Regions from separate parts of the Enterococcus sp. AZ103 genome, predicted to be linked through region 1. Evidence: riboswitches for the same ligand, from Rfam matches in the RefSeq annotation. Region 1 holds a riboswitch; the other holds the start of a gene.

Evidence for each region. Region 1 has a riboswitch for magnesium ahead of ID741_RS04525 (FtsW/RodA/SpoVE family cell cycle protein). Riboswitches for the same ligand answer to the same signal wherever they lie in the genome.
Region 2: it holds a riboswitch for magnesium, as region 1 does, so the genes downstream of both, mgtA (magnesium-translocating P-type ATPase) here and ID741_RS04525 (FtsW/RodA/SpoVE family cell cycle protein) in region 1, are expected to answer to the same signal.

The regions. Positions count from the first base shown of each region.
Region 1 is NZ_JBIOSI010000001.1:896,827-905,160, reverse strand. Features, by position in the region: gene ID741_RS04530 (phosphatase PAP2/LCP family protein) at 1-1,259, opposite strand, end outside; M-box (ykoK) riboswitch at 1,356-1,522, opposite strand; M-box (ykoK) riboswitch at 2,131-2,298, shown strand; gene ID741_RS04525 (FtsW/RodA/SpoVE family cell cycle protein) at 2,408-3,550, shown strand; gene ID741_RS04520 (oleate hydratase) at 4,105-5,880, opposite strand; gene ID741_RS04515 (hypothetical protein) at 6,244-7,587, opposite strand; gene ID741_RS04510 (hypothetical protein) at 7,854-8,156, opposite strand; gene ID741_RS04505 (hypothetical protein) at 8,219-8,334, opposite strand, start outside.
Region 2 is NZ_JBIOSI010000001.1:2,311,920-2,320,253, forward strand. Features, by position in the region: gene ID741_RS11595 (dihydrolipoyllysine-residue acetyltransferase) at 1-60, opposite strand, end outside; gene ID741_RS11600 (alpha-ketoacid dehydrogenase subunit beta) at 80-1,057, opposite strand; gene pdhA (pyruvate dehydrogenase (acetyl-transferring) E1 component subunit alpha) at 1,060-2,169, opposite strand; gene mgtA (magnesium-translocating P-type ATPase) at 2,545-5,151, opposite strand; M-box (ykoK) riboswitch at 5,277-5,443, opposite strand; gene ID741_RS11615 (nitroreductase family protein) at 5,499-6,227, opposite strand; gene ID741_RS11620 (PLP-dependent aminotransferase family protein) at 6,220-7,659, opposite strand; gene guaC (GMP reductase) at 7,769-8,334, opposite strand, start outside.

The DNA of each region.
Region 1 (8,334 bases):
TCTGGATCTTCATACCGCATACGTGCGTACTGCAAAGCTTCCCATCCGCCTAAATGTTGCTTACCTTTTGGATAATGGATACCTTCAGCATCAAAGGCAAAGGCATTATTCACGGTAACACCACCGACAGCATCGCCAAGGTCCTTCATGGCATCCATATCAACAGAAAAGTAATGGTTGATAGGAATGTGTAAAATATTCTCTACCGTTTTAATTTGCATATCAGCACCTCCGAAAACGTGGGCTGCATTGATTTTATTATATTCTCCATCAGTGCCTGCAATTTCTACATAATAATCTCGCGGAATACTAGTAATGGTTGTCTCTTTTAATTGATTGTTAACCGTGACCACCATTAAAGCATTGGAGCGATAATCAGTCTTCCGTTTTGAATCATTCGCAATTCCCATAATTAAGAAACTTACAGGTTCACCTTTAGCCAAATCTGGACTTTTAGTTGACGATTTTCGTGGTTTATACATTGTGTTCGCTGTTTTTTTTAAATTATGATACATGCTGACGCCGTAAGCTGATATAGAAAGAGTTCCTAAAAATAAAAGAGTCAAACTGAACACTAGGAGTAAACTTTTTCTTTTACGATGATGTCGTCTACTCCGTTGCGTGATGTCTTCTTCTGCGAAAGTTTGTAAATAACGTTGATTCACAACACTGAACGAAAAGTTTACCCAGCTATAGCTTAGAAGCATACCCGCAATTACGTCACTAGGATAGTGAACGCGGAGAAGGATTCTTCCTAAAACAATCAGAACAAGATAAGCAACTAAAAAAATTTTTATCCCTTTAGCTTTTTCAACTTTAAGATAAGTTAAAGTGATAAAAACCGTACAGACAAGGCACATCGCTAACAGAGAATGCCCACTAGGGAAACTCGCGGAACTTCGATCGACTAAAGCACCTAAATCTGGTCGAGTTCGACCAATAATATGTTTAAAGACGCTCCCTAAAAAGCCTACAATTAAAAGGTTACTAACGGCCCAAAAGGCAAGAACTTTTTCTTTTTTCTGAAAAAGATAAATCATAAGTAACAAGAAGAACAGGGACATTGGGCCAATCGTTGCTGTTTTCGCCATCAGATTGATAATCGTTAAAAGTGACGTATTTAATTGCCATTTGATGTGATAGATTGCCTCGTCTATTTGTTGAAACCAATTTGGACTGGCAGCCACTAATAGCGTGAGGCAAGTAAAACAAATGGTTGTTATGGTGTAACGTGGAATTTTTTTTTCTGATCTTTGCATGAGAATCCCTTTCTTTTTTCCTTGAAAGAGGAGACTAAGCCAGCATTGATCGTAAATAAGCAATTGCTACTTTCTAAAAAAGCAAACAGTACATCAATCGGTTCTCATCGTCTGAGCTTTAGCACTATCCAACGTAAAGATTTCTCTTAGCTATCTTTAGAAGAGCCTTAATTCGACAATTCCTGTTTTACACATTGGTGTCTTTCGACATTTCTGCGCAATAGCCTATATTTGGATAGGAGCCTCACCTAACAAGGTTATTTTATCTAACTGCCAAAAGTATAGAATTAAGGTTGTATTGCTTTCAATCATTTTGAGTAAGTTTATTTTTTTTTTAATTATTTCAATCGTATTATTGGAAAAGAATAATGAATATATTGAAAAAAAACAATTTTCCGTCCACCAAAAAAATATTTACAAATGGTTACTTACTTTGACGGGAATGCATTCACGTTCTTCAATATTCTGTAAAACAGTTCCGATTACTTAATTTTGCTAAGAATTTTACATCATCAATTGTTTGGTCACTTATATTCTGAATTGTCACTACTTTACTCTCATCTTTTAACAAGTTCATGGTTATTACCAGTTATATATCTAAAGTCTGTAGAATATTTTTTTGTTATTATTTGATCATTTATTTATGTTTTTATAATTTTTATTCCATATCCAGTTTTTTTAAAAAATAAAAATTTTATTGTAATAGCAATTAATAGAAAAGCATAACTTAATATAAAAATAAAAACCCTTTGCAACACTATTTGACGGAGAGCCGATTAAATAAAGAATTAATAAGAATTTATCAGCTTTTTTTTAAGATTTTTCCAATTCGTTGTATCGGCAAAAGAAATAAATTAATATGAACGCAATTAAATAAACTTGTTAGGTGAGGCTCCTATGTAAAAATAGGTTATTGCCCAGAAATATCGAAAGATACCAATGGGTCAAACAGGAATTGTCGAATTAAGGCTTTTTCAAATAACTAAGATATTTTTTCTTTACGTTGCATAGTGCTAAAACTCGAACGATGAGACAACCTTATAAAGGTCAAAATCTGTTCAAAAAAGGTTTTAGGCCTTTTTTATTTGGGTTACTTGTAGAATTGGTTATCAATTCCACCTAACTATCGTTTTAGGAGGAGAAATTGAATGATCAAGAATAGAAAAATTGACCTTGTTATTTTAGTTCCATATTTTATTTTATCTGTAATTGGGCTTTTAGAAATTTATAGTGCCAGTTCTTATAGACTGATGGTCACAGATGAATACTCGCTAAGCTTATTATATCGGCAATTTATATTTATTATAATAAGTTTGACAATAATAGGGGTAACCTTTTTTATAAAGCTTGAGTATTTGCTACACCCACTATTTATTAAGGGAGGTTTAATAGTTTCATTTCTCCTTTTAATTATGGTAAAAGTCGGTTTTTTTGCTGTAACTGTCAATGGCGCACAGAGATGGATTTCGATAGGGGGATTTCAGTTTCAACCATCTGAAATCATTGTTATATTTCTAATTTTATATTTAGCAAGTTATTTTAAAAATAAAAATATTACCAATGTAAAATTGACTAAACCATTTATTATTACAGGGTTAGCTACTGGCTTAGTATTATTGCAACCTAAAATTTCTGGAGCATTTATGATTATAGTGATAGTCGCAGTAATCATTTGGGCGGCAGCAATTCCTGTTGAAAAAGGAATAATAGGGATAGGCTTATTTTTAATGGGGATAATTTTAATAGCCACTATTGTATTAATTTTAGGCGAAAACAATTTGTTGCCAACATTTTTTTCTCATGCTTATAATCGCATTTCTATAGTTCACAATCCTTTCTTAGATGAGCATGGATACGGATATCAAATGGCTAATTCTTACTATGCTTTATATAATGGTGGTTTTTTAGGACTTGGCTTAGGCAATAGTCTTACTAAGCAGGGATATCTACCAGAAGCAGAGACAGATTTTATTTTTTCAATTATTAGTGAAGAATTGGGGTTGCTAGGCGCTATATTTGTCTTATTTTTAATTTTTGTAGTTTGCTTAAGGATTTTTCAGAAATCCATTCAATGCAAAGATCAGCAACTGAGCTTAGTACTTATTGGATTTGGGACGCTGATACTTATCCAATCTAGTATCAATGTCGCAAGCGTCTTAGGATTAATTCCTATGACAGGAGTACCATTACCCTTCGTAAGTTATGGAGGAACTAGTTATTTAATCCTATCTTTTGCCTTGGGTATTTGTTTAAATATTATATCTCGCAAAAATCTCTATCTTCTAAAATAATATAAACCATAATTATCACCCATAAGAGATCTCTAGAAATCTAGTCAGTAGTTTCAATTCTAAAAGCTTACTTTTTTGAATGTCTCCTATGGCAGTAATCTGAACAAAAAAGAGAAATTACTTATTATTTAATATACACCTATGAGTTACATTGTAGAGAATAGAATAAATCCGTATTGGCAATGCTTTATTTGGAATAAAAAGTGTTAATTTTGGGAATGGGAAGGGTAACCACTGTAATTAGAAAAAGTATACTAATGTTTGTTTTGAAAAAAATAGTTCTCGTTTCAAACGAGAACTAAAAGTAATAATAATCTATCATGTGATTGTATTTTTTAACTGTGGAAGATTAAAATATTACAGTTTGAATGGTTAAATACATGGGAGGCTGCCCAATCCATCAATAATTTTTTTAAAAAAATTCCCTGTTACTTTTAAAAAAACCGAAAAGAAAAATCCTTCTCGGTTGTTCATTTTGATCTACTTTTTAGATAGTAATCTTTTTTATAGAAGGACACATCGATGCTTGTTTATACACTAAAGATTACTTAGTATTATAACAAACCACTGTCTTCTAATAATTCTTCAATGAATGTACCTTTAATTTTTTTTAGTTCATGCTTTTCCACTAGACTTGTAAACCAAGGAACTTTTAGATCAATTAATTTCTTTTGATCATTTAAATAATAAGTAGCCTTCATCAATGTTCTAATATCATAGCAAGAAGCGAAAACTTCAGGAATACCTCGATCCACCTCTAATAAACCGTACACTGCTTCCATAGCTGTCCGAACTGAATATTCAGTAGTAAAAACAGTATCTCGTTTTGTTTCTGCAAAATTTCCGATAAAGGCTAAATTCTTAGATCCTTCAGGAATAACTAGTGGTCGGTCACCATTTGCACGCGGCATAAAATAAGAAGTAATATAAGGCATGTAGCAAGGCATCGTGTTGCATGAATGGATCGCTAAATCGTTGATCATTTCATTAGGAACTCCCATGTGATATAACCATTCAGCTGCAATCTCATTACCTGTGCATTCAGTGATTGTTTTTTTTGTATAGTTTCCATCAGTATCAGATATCAGTGCATAAAACCAGACGACTAGTTGATCTTTTGGTTGTTCTTTAAAATGTGGTTGACGATTTAACGTATAACTTAATTTCCAATTTGAATCTTCTACGTGAACAATTCCGCCAGTAACGACTTTTCCATTATAAGGATCTCGTTTGCTTATTTTTTCAATAAAAGGTGCAATTTTTTTATCCAATGTAGTAATGGTAGCTGAAACTACCCACGCAGCATCTGGAATATTTTCGCAGAATTTTTCTGGTCTACCAAAAGTTATGTCTTGCGCTGCTAGTTTTTTCCAAAGGTTCCAACTACCACCTAGCTTATGTGAAATAGGTGCAGGAGTATCATTATCGCCATATGTTGAACTTTCAGTAATAGAACCGTTAGTAATAAAAACTAAATCATTTTCAGTTAAATCGATTGTTTCAGGAAATCCATCTACTTTTAGTAGAATTTGTTGCGCCTGCTTTGTACCGCTTTTATCTGATTTAATTAAAATATTTTCCACTTGCGTATTATATTGGAAGTGAACACCAGCTTTTTTTAGAAAGCTTAACAGAGGTAATACTAATGATTCGTATTGGTTATATTTAGTAAATTTTAATGATGAAAAATCAGCTAAAGCGTCTATATGGTGGATAAACCGCATTAAATAACGGCGCATTTCCATTGCTGAATGCCAAGTTTCAAAGGCAAACATTGTGCACCAATAAGCCCAAAAATTTGAAGTAAGAAAATCATCAGAAAAGACCTCACTAATTTTTTTATTCTGTAGCTGACTTTCTTCCATTAAGCAAAGTGCAATTATTTCTTTTATGGCTTTTTCACTTAATAAAAATTGACCATCGGTAGCTACTTGTTCTCCCCGGTTATGAATCAAACGACAATGCGAAGAGTTGGGATCTTCTTTATTCAACCAATAAAATTCATCTAAAACAGAAGCATCTGCCTGTTCTAATGAAGGAATGGAACGGTAGAGATCCCAAAGACATTCGAAGTGACTTTCCATTTCTCGACCACCTCGTATAACGAAACCATTTTCTTGCTTGTAAATACCATCTAATGAGCCTCCGGCAAGACTCAATTCTTCGAAAATATGAATTCTATTTCCAGCCACACGACCATCACGAATCAAGAATGCTGCTGCTGCAAGTGAAGCCAGTCCAGAACCAACTAAGTAGGCAGATACCTTATCAGCTTTTTTAGGTTTTTTTGGACGTGCAAAAGCTTCATAGTTTCCATTTGAGTAATACATTTGTCATCATTCCTTTAAAAGAATTATTTTTTTAGACTTGGATACAAGAGTACTTTACATTTTTTTTCGATTTTTTTAAATAGACAAACATTGAGATTTGTCCAAAATATAAAGTACTTCTATATATTATTCTAGTAACTAAATCCAATTTTTTTGTGTCTAAAATTGGAATGTTTTTCGACGTATAGTTACTATTGAAAAAACAGTATCCACGAGAGATTAAGCTACTCGTGAATACTGCTATATTAATATTTTTGATTTTTCAACTAATTTGATTAAAAATTTAAAGGAATTCAAATTAAGCTAATATTTTAATTTGAACAATGAAATAGACTTTCTATTTGACTTAATTTTTGACGTAAACTAAAGGATATCTTTTGTAGAATACTGTATCTTTAAAATGATCAAATAATACATAGCAACTAGCAATAATATCAGTGCAGTGGCAATATGATTCCACGATTGCATAATCACCATACTATTATGAGTTGATACTGCTCTGCTGCTATATATAAAAAATTCTTTTACAGTCTTTTTGTCACTGGTCAAAATTACAGACGCTAATATCATTAAAATAAACTGATGTGATATACTACCAATATTTTGAATTGTATATTTTACCCATATTCTTTTATCCATAGGTAGAGACTCTGTTTCACTATACTGGATTGTCAACCAAGAATTTAAAATACTCTTAAATAAGCTAATTAAAAAAATTCCCAATGAAAAAAAGGGAGTTGCTAAAATAGTTACCAATCCCACTATCACACCTAACAATGAATAATTTTTCATATTTTTAAAGATGAATTTTTTTGTTGAAGTACTTAAAAACATGCCTAAAACATAAGGGAGATACACTTTAAAAGCTACTGCCTCTCTTCCATAATATCCACTAGCGTATAAGGAACAAAATAAAAATAAATAATTTCCCAATGATCCATTAATTATGGTTAAAAAAGATAAAGAACGCGGTAGTCTTTTTTCCTCGTGAGATTTAAAAATAAATAACCTTATAACACCTAAAATAATTAAAAAAATATATCCATAAATAAAATAATCAAATTCCTCTGAGTTTAGCATTAGTCTGCTAGATCGTAACAAAAATAATAGAAATAAGAAACTAAAAAATAAAACTAAATAGCTATATTTGGATTCTTCTAAATCGTGGGATGCTATTTTATATCCTGAATACTGATAAACCATATATAATGAGATGATATACAGTAAACCATAGAATGAGAAACACAAACTATAACGAAAGTTTATGGGTGAGAACATAGTAATGCCTAATATCGCAATCATAATCAGTGATATAATATTGCTACTTTTTTGTTTTTCATTCTGTTTTTTTAAATAAATATTTAAACTTGTATTTGAAGGTGGTAGCCACGCTCCACTTAGCCCTAAAAAAAATCCACCTAAAATGTACATGGGAAAATAAGTGCTACCCAATACACTAAAAATACATCCCAGTAGCCCGCTTATCAAAGAGATTTTCAAAAGGCTATAACTATTCAACGTAGTTTTTATTCCACGAATAAAAAAAATACCTGTCATCCTAAAAATATAAAAAAGAATGAAGGGAAGTATAGTACTCCAGTTAGATCCATTGCTTAACTGAATAAAAAGCATAAATGGAATAATGATTATGGTCGTACTAATAATAGACAGTGCACATTGTCCAATAAGATTCAAATTTCTTCTCATTTTTTCTCCTTTTTTGTAATATATGTTCTAATTTGATTTTTTAAATTTCAGAATATAAAATTGAAACTGATAATTTGACTATTTTTCCCAGGTGATATTGAACGGTTAGTTTCTAACTTATTACATTTATAATCACAGGCTGTGCTTTGAAACATAGCTAAAGTAACTAGTTATAAATTGCTATTGATAATTGGAATTAAATTCAATAGAAAAATAAAAAATCGAAGTAGAATGCTCTACTCCGAAAAAGATTTGAATTTTTATGATTACAATACATTTCCCGTAGTATCTTTAATTTTCTTTCCTATTTGTTTTACTTTTTCTCTACTATTTTTTACATCTTTAGCAATTTGGTTAAGAGAATTTAATTCACTATCAGATAAATCATCAACAATATTTAATAATTTTTCATTATTGTTAAATTTATCTCTGACAACTTTTTTTGTTTTGTAACGAGTTACTTCACTCTCAATTTTCCCTAATATTTTTTCAGAAAAATTAACTGTAGCATATGCCCCTGTTATTGCCAGTAAACCAATTCCTATACTAATTTTAGTTCGGTTTTTCATAAACATCCGTCCTTTTATAAAAAGCTATGATTAATGTATAAGTAAACATTTATAGCTCAATGTCACTTCAAATTTTCAAAAAAAGTATCGATTTTATTCATTTCATCTTCATCATATTTATCATATTTACCAGCATCATATAAAATATGTTTAATTTCATGAATTGCTTTCTTTTCTG
Region 2 (8,334 bases), 1.4 Mb from region 1:
AACGATTTCGCCTTCTGCGATTCCCTCGCCAATATCAGGCAGTTTAAATTGAAAAGCCATGCTTATCTCGCTCCTTTAATTAAAATTCTACGATTTCTTTTACTTTTGCTTCAATATCGCTAGCATTTGGTAACCAGATACCTTCCGCTTGACCAAATGGGAAAATTGTATCTGGGGCAGAAACACGTCCAATCGGAGCTTCTAGGGATAATACAGCTCTTTCAGAAATTTCAGAAACTACTTGTGCACCGACACCGGCTTGTTTTTGTGCTTCTTGTACAACAACCACTCGGCCAGTTTTTTCAACTGATTTGATAATTGTTTCAACATCTAGAGGAGCAACTGTTCTAAGATCAATAATTTCAACGTTGATATTTTCTTTTGCTAAATTATCGGCTGCTTTTATCGCTTCACGAACCATTGCGCCATAAGTAATAATTGAAACATCACTACCTTCACGAGTTACAGCAGCTTTATCTAAAGGTACTTCATAAATTCCTTCTGGCACTTCTTCACGGAACGAACGATACAATTTCATATGTTCTAGATAAACAACTGGATCATTGTTACGAATTGAAGAAATCAATAATCCTTTTGCATCATATGGATTTGATGGGATAACTACTCGCAAACCGGGAGATTGAGCCATCAAGCCTTCTAAATTATCAGAGTGAAGTTCAGGTGTATGCACACCACCACCAAAAGGTGAACGAATAGTGACTGGTAAATGACGTGTACCACCCATACGGTAACGAGTGCGAGCCATTTGACCTACTACTTCATCCATCGTTTCAAAAACGAAACCAAAGAATTGAATTTCTGGAACAGCGCGAAAGCCTTCTAAAGCCAAACCAAACGCTAAACCACCAATTCCTGACTCAGCTAAAGGTGTATCAAAAACGCGTTCTTCACCATGTTTTGCTTGTAATCCTTCAGTCGCACGGAATACACCACCGTTTTTACCAACATCTTCACCGAAAACTAATACATTTTCGTCTTTTTCTAGCATTAAATCAAGAGCATCAGTGATGGCTTGAATCATTGTTTTTTGGGCCATGATTATTTCGACTCCTTCGCTTCATAGAATTCAATTTGTTCTTTAATACTTTGCGGTTGTACTTCATACATATTTTTTAAGAAGTCTGAAACTTTTTGTTTAGGTACACGATCAGCTTCAGAAATTGCTTCCTTGATTTCTTCTTTTGTTTGTTCAATGATTGCTTCTTCTTTTTCTTCAGACCATAGACCTTTTTCCGTTAAATAATTTCGGAAACGAACCAATGGATCTTTCTTTTGCCATTCGTCATCCATTTCTTTAGAACGGTAACGAGTTGGATCATCACCTGATAAAGTATGAGGACCATAACGGTAAGTCAAAGTTTCAATTAAAACTGGACCGTTGCCATTTGCTGCCCATTCACGAGCCATCTTTGATACATAATAAACAGCCAATGGATCCATACCATCAACTTGGATACCTGGGATTCCAGCAGCAACAGCTTTTTGAGCTAAAGTAGCTGCCGCAGATTGTTGTTCTCGCGGAGTTGAAATTGCGAAGCCATTGTTTTGAATGTAAAAAACGGCATTGGCATGGTAGGCTCCAGCAAAGTTAATCGCTTCATAGAAGTCCCCTTGAGATGAACCGCCGTCACCAGTATATGTGAAGGCAACATTTTTCTTATTACGTTTCTTAAGACCTAATGCTACACCAGCTGCTTGGACATATTGCGCTCCAATAATAATTTGTGGTGGTAATGCTTGTAAGTCGTCAGCATAATGATTTCCGGCAACATGACCGCGCGACCATAAGAATGCTTCTGCTAAAGGTAAACCATGTTGAACCAATTGAGGCACATCACGATAACCTGGTAATAAAACATCTTCTTTTTCAAATGCAAATTGACTAGCTAGTTGGCTAGCTTCTTGGCCAGCAGTTGGCGCGTAAAATCCTAAACGACCTTGACGATTCAATGCAGTTGAACGCTGATCTAACACCCGTGACCAAACCATTTTAGTCATTAATTCGACCAATTCCTCATCTGATAAATCTGGGATCAATGCTTCGTTTACTACTTTTCCATCTTCATCAATTGCTTGATAAACAGGGAAATCAGCATTAATATCGGCTAATAACGCTTTAAAGTCGATCGTTTTCTTTTTTTCTGCCATGTTGTCACACTTTCCTCTCTTTTTCTCAGTCACTGATAAAACAGGAACTGAATCTGTACTACTGATTTCTCAGCTTCACCATTAAAGTATCATTTTTAACATGAGAAGACAAACAATATGCAACGCTATCATAAAAGTTTTAGCTAGAAATTTCTTATTTTTTTGTGAAAAATTGACCAAACTAAAGTGGTTTAACAAAGAAAACTAACAAGAGACTGAAACCTCTTTCTTTCGCTATGATTGCCAGTCATAAATCAACTCGTGATCTAACAATTTAAAAATTACAATTTTTAATTGTGAAAAAATTTACTTGTGAAAATATATTTTATATAAAAAAAGAAACAGAGCAACTATAAAAGTCACTCTGTTATAATTTCAAACCCATTCACCAGCAATTTTGATATATATTTTTTTCCCAATCTGCACTGCAATTAAATAGCCAACAACAATTAAGAAATACCATACCCAATAGGCATTAGGTAATGCTACAAAATCAAATTGCGCTCTTATTGGCGTAATCACAATAATAATACCAACCACTACTGCAGCCAGTAGACTAGCCAAAACTTGTGGTGCCGGACGACTTTGAATAAATGGAATTTTTCTAGTTCTTACCATTAAAACTACTAAGGCTTGCGTCGTTAAACCTACAACAAACCAACCTGTTTGAAATAGATTTTGATTTCCTATTGTATTTGCGCCAAAAACATACCACATTAAGACAAAAGTTAAGATGTCAAAAATCGAACTGATTGGACCAATACAAACCGTAAATTTCAACAAACCTTTTGTTTCCCATTTTGTTGGTTTAACTAATTCCTCTTCATCCACGTTATCCCAAGGAATTGTTAGCTGAGCAATGTCATAAATTAAATTTTGTAATAAAAGTTGCATGGATAACATTGGTAAAAATGGTAAAAAAGCACTGGCAACTAAAATTGAAAAGACATTCCCAAAATTTGAACTAATCGTAATTTTAATATATTTCATCATATTACTAAATACTCGCCGGCCTTCTAACACACCGCTTTCTAAAACGGTTAAGCTTTTTTCCAACAAAATAATCGAGCTGGCATCTTTAGTAATATCAGCAGCTGTATCAACCGATATCCCCACATCGGCTTTTCTTAAAGCTGGTGCATCATTAATTCCGTCTCCCATAAAGCCAACCGTGTGGCCTTTTGTTTGTAAATTTTCAATAATCCGGGCTTTTTGCATTGGATTTAATTTTGCAAATAAATTAGTTGTATCACCAGCAATCTGTAATTCTTGATCACTCATTCGGTCAACCTCAGTACCTAAAACATATTTACTGGCATCAATACCTACGTCATTACAAACTTTTTGGGCTACTATTTCATTGTCACCTGTTAAAACTTTGACGTTTACTCCATGTTGATGCAAAGAATCAATTGCAGTCTTGGCAGATTCTTTTGCTGGGTCTAAAAATCCCATAAAACCGATTAAAGTCATATTTTTTTCATCACTGCTACTATAAATTGCATCGCTATGGACATCTTTTTTGATTGCCACCGTGATTACTCGCATACCTTGACGATTCATTTTTTGGTTTACTTCTTGCAATTTTTCTTTTAATTCATCAGTTAAGGGTAAGATTTCTCCATTAATCTCTACCTTATCGCAGACAGTCGCCATCTCTTCAACCGCACCTTTTGTGATCATTAATTGATGATCATCTGCTTTAATCACAACTGTCAAACGACGACGTGAAAAATCAAAGGGTATTTCATCGATTTTTTGGACTGTTTGATAAGGTAATTGCTGTTTTTGTTCTTCATAGTAATTAATCACTGCAATATCCATTAAGTTTTTCCAACCAGTTTGATAAGTTGAGTTTAAAAAAGTTAGATCTAAAACTTGGCGATTTTCTTCCCCTAAAGGATTCAAGTGTTCAACTAATACCACACGATCTTCTGTAATCGTACCGGTTTTATCAGTACACAAAATATCCATGCCACCTAAATTTTGAATCGCAGCTAGTTCTTTCACAATCACTTTTTGTTTAGACAATGTCAAAGCACCTTTGGCCAGATTTGAACTAACAATCATTGGAAGCATTTCTGGCGTTAAACCAACTGCTACGGCAATTGCAAAGAAGAAGGCACTGCTCCAGTCTCCTTTAGTAACACCATTAATTAGTAAAACTAAAGGGAATAAAACCATAATCATGCGTAATAGCAATTTACTAACTTTCGTCAAACCAATGTCAAAACTTGTCTTCCCACGTTTGGCTGTTGCATTTTTAGCAATGTCTCCAAAAAATGTTTGTTGCCCGGTTTTTAAAATAATAGCTTTGCCTTGACCACTCAAGACATCTGTTCCCATAAAAACTAAATTTGATAAATCTAGGGCAGTTTCCTCACTTATTTTGTTGTGGTCACTATTAACAAATTTTTCAATCGGCATTGATTCACCGGTTAACGAAGATTGATTAACGAACAAATCTTTGGTCCAAATCAAAACTGCATCAGCAGGAATCATATCACCAGTTGCTAAAGTTAGGATATCTCCAGGAACAATTTCATCCATTGGTATTTCCGCTGTTTCGCCATTTCTTGTAATGGCAGAGGTATTTTCAATCAATTCTTTTAATTCAATACTGGCTTTTTGGGAACGGTATTCTTGAATAAAAGTGATTAAAACACTCGCTAAAATCATAATAACCATTACAATTGCCGCTTGAAAATCTTTAGTGGCAATTGAAACAATCACTAATAATGCTAAAACATAAACAAAAGGATCGTTAAAGGCTTGTAAAAACAATAACCAAGCAGGCGTCGGTTTTTGTGCAGATACTTCGTTGGGCCCATATTCTTCCAAACGCGTTTTTGCATCTTGATTTGACAAACCTTTTTCAGAAGTCCTTAAGTTTAAAAATAAATCCCGATCAGTTAATTGTGCTAATTTTTTTAGTTCTTGGTCCTTGCTGATATTTTTGGCAAGGAGATTTTTCTTGCTCATCATAATAATTCCTCCAATTTCTTATTCTCTTACTCGGATGTTCGTCAAGATCCATCTTCCTCACCACCTTTCATTGTCAGACACAAAAAAACGCACACTCAACAACGAGCATGCGGAAATAACCTCAATCATGTCATCGTTGAGCTTTAGCACTATAGGGCGTAGACAAAATTTGTCAGCTACGTTAAACGTCACCTTCACGATGGCATCTGTTAGACCAACTCGGAGTCTCTCGATTCCTTTGCGGCAGTAGCTTATGTCCATATAGGAGCCTCACCTAACAATATTTATATTATTTAATAAAATAACTATAAATTGAAAATCTGTTTCTGTCAAATCATCTAAAGTTATTTTTGCAATTTTTTATCTTTAAGAAATTGATCAACTGCAGTATTTGGTTTTTGTGAAAAATAATCAGCAAATTTTTGACTCCAGATTTTTGTTTCTCTGGCTTCAGCAAATTTTTCCATCGTTTCATCATATTTTTCAATCACTTGATAGTCATAATCTTTAAAAGTGTCATAAAATACAATAGCTTCTTCGGGTAAACGTGGTTTTACTTTCATTTCAACAGTTGGTTTGCCAATGCTCATTCCCGCTACTGGCAACATATAATCAGGTAGATTTAATAATTGGCTAATTGCAGCAATATCTTTGCGAATACTTCCAACAATTACGCTTCCTAGTCCAAGGGATTCAGCGGCTAATGTTGCGCTATTCATGGCTAAGGCTGTATCAGTCACCGCAGTCAATAATGGATCAATTCCTTCAATTATCGGGAAATCAACCTCATATTTATCAGCGACTTTTTTTGAACGATTTAAATCAGCAACAAAAATTAAAAAAACAGAGCTTTTTAGCATGTGGGGATTACCTGGATTCATTGCAACTAATTTTTCTCGAATTGAGGAATCTTTTACCACAAAAATACTGTAGAATTGTCCATTCATCCAAGTTGGCGCTTGTCTTGCAGCTGATAAAATCACCTGTAATTCTTCTTCCGATAGTTGATAATTCTCATCGAAATCACGGTACGTACGACGGGTTTGTAATAGATCTAGCATTTGATTATTCATATTGACCTCCTTCATTTTTTTTCAATTGATCGGTGATTTGTTGAAATTTATTAAAAAACACTGCCAAATTTTCTTGATTTAGACGAGTGTAATTAATCCTAAGGGACATCGTATCATTACTAAATAAAAACGCCGGAGCTACTAATAATTGTTCATCCAAAAAAAGTTCCCAATCTTTTCTCGTTAATTTTTTATTTTTCCAAGTTAAATAAGCATATAGCCCACCTTCAATTGGTTCAAACTGCCAATCATTTGATAAAAGCTTTAATTCTTTTTCAAAATCATGAGCGCTTTGTTTTAAAGTGTCTACTAAATTCTGCTGCTTTTGATTAAAATAAGGATCCTTTAATGCAGTGCTGGCAACAACCTGAGGGAAAACGCTTAAAGAAAAATCAACCATTTGACGTGCTTCGGCTAAACGCACAATCAAATCACGATTTGCAACAATCCAACCAATTTTCAAAGATGAACCAAATATTTTTGACAAGGAACCTAAGTGAATGACTTCATCTGGTGCAAGTTCTTTCAAGGACAGCGGTAAATCTACGAAGGCCAATTCGCTAAACACATCGTCTTCTACAATGGGAATTTGATATTTTCGACTTAAATCAATTAATTCTTTTCTTCTTTGTAAGGACATAGTCCTGCCAGTTGGATTTTGAAAGGTCGGATTGACTAATATCATTTTGATTTTTTTGGTTAAAATCAATTGTTCTAACTGATCCACTCGCATTCCTTGGCTATCTAATTCAACACCGTACAATCGAATGCCCGCAGTAGCAAAAATTGGCAAAGAGTACAAAAATGATGGATCTTCAATCGCGACACTATCGCCATTTTGCAACATCACTTGAAGCAATAAAAACATGGCTTGTTTGGCTCCTGATGTAATTAGCACTTCATCAGAAGAAACATCGATTTTTTGTTCTTTTTTTATCCGCTGAACAATTAATTCCTGTAATGGTAAATAACCCAATGGGCTTTGCTTTTGTTCTTCCAGTAGCAATGTCTCCCATTTGAAAGAAGGTAAACGAAAACTGGGAATTAAATTCAGTGGTAATTCTCCAGTATATAGATCCAAACTTTGGACTGATTTCAATTGCTGTTGCAGTTTAACTAAATATGCTTCTTGTTGAAAATGATTGTCGGCTAATCGCCTACGCCAATCAATCCGAGGATTAGCTGTTCTGCCCCAGTTTCCCTCGTTAACAAGCGTTCCGCTACCACGTTTTCGTACAATCCAGCCCAAAGCAACTAATTCATCCAACGCATGAACTACTGTTGAACGATTCACTTGATAAGTCTCAGCCAATTTTCGCTCCGGTGGCAAACGATCTCCCGGCAGTAATTGGCCATTTTGAATATATTCGATTAACTGTTCCATAATTTGTTGATAGACTGGAATATTTTTTTGGTTATTTAACTGCCACATCAGTCGACTCACTTCCCTTAGTATTAAAATTACTGGAGGAAAGGGCCACTGTCAATCAAAAAAAGTGATGGAGGATGATCAATTTGATCTTCCTCCATCACTTTTAAATTTAAATTGTATCACCATTGAAAATTGAATTTTTAACTATTACGTAGTCAACTTTTTGGATAGATTCCAAATCGCGACCACCTGCATAAGAAATTGAAGACTGTAAATCCTGTTGCATTTCCACTAAAGTATCTTTCAAATGACCTTTAAACGGAATCCAGATTTTTTTACCTTCCACATTTTTCTTTTCACCTTTTTGAAATTCAGAAGCACTACCAAAATATTCTTTTAAAACGACACCATTTTCAACTTTGGTTTCACCTGGAGACTCTTCATGGCCAGCAAAAAGTGAGCCAATCATTACCATTGTCGCTCCAAAACGAACAGATTTAGCAATATCACCATGGGTACGAATTCCACCATCGGCAATAATAGGTTTTCGGGCAGCTTTTGCACACCAACTTAATGCTGCTAATTGCCAACCGCCAGTTCCAAAACCAGTTTTAATTTTAGTAATACATACTTTACCAGGTCCAATGCCGACTTTTGTCGCGTCTGCACCAGCATTTTCTAGTTCACGAACCGCTTCAGGCGTTCCAACATTACCAGCAATCAAAAATGCATCTG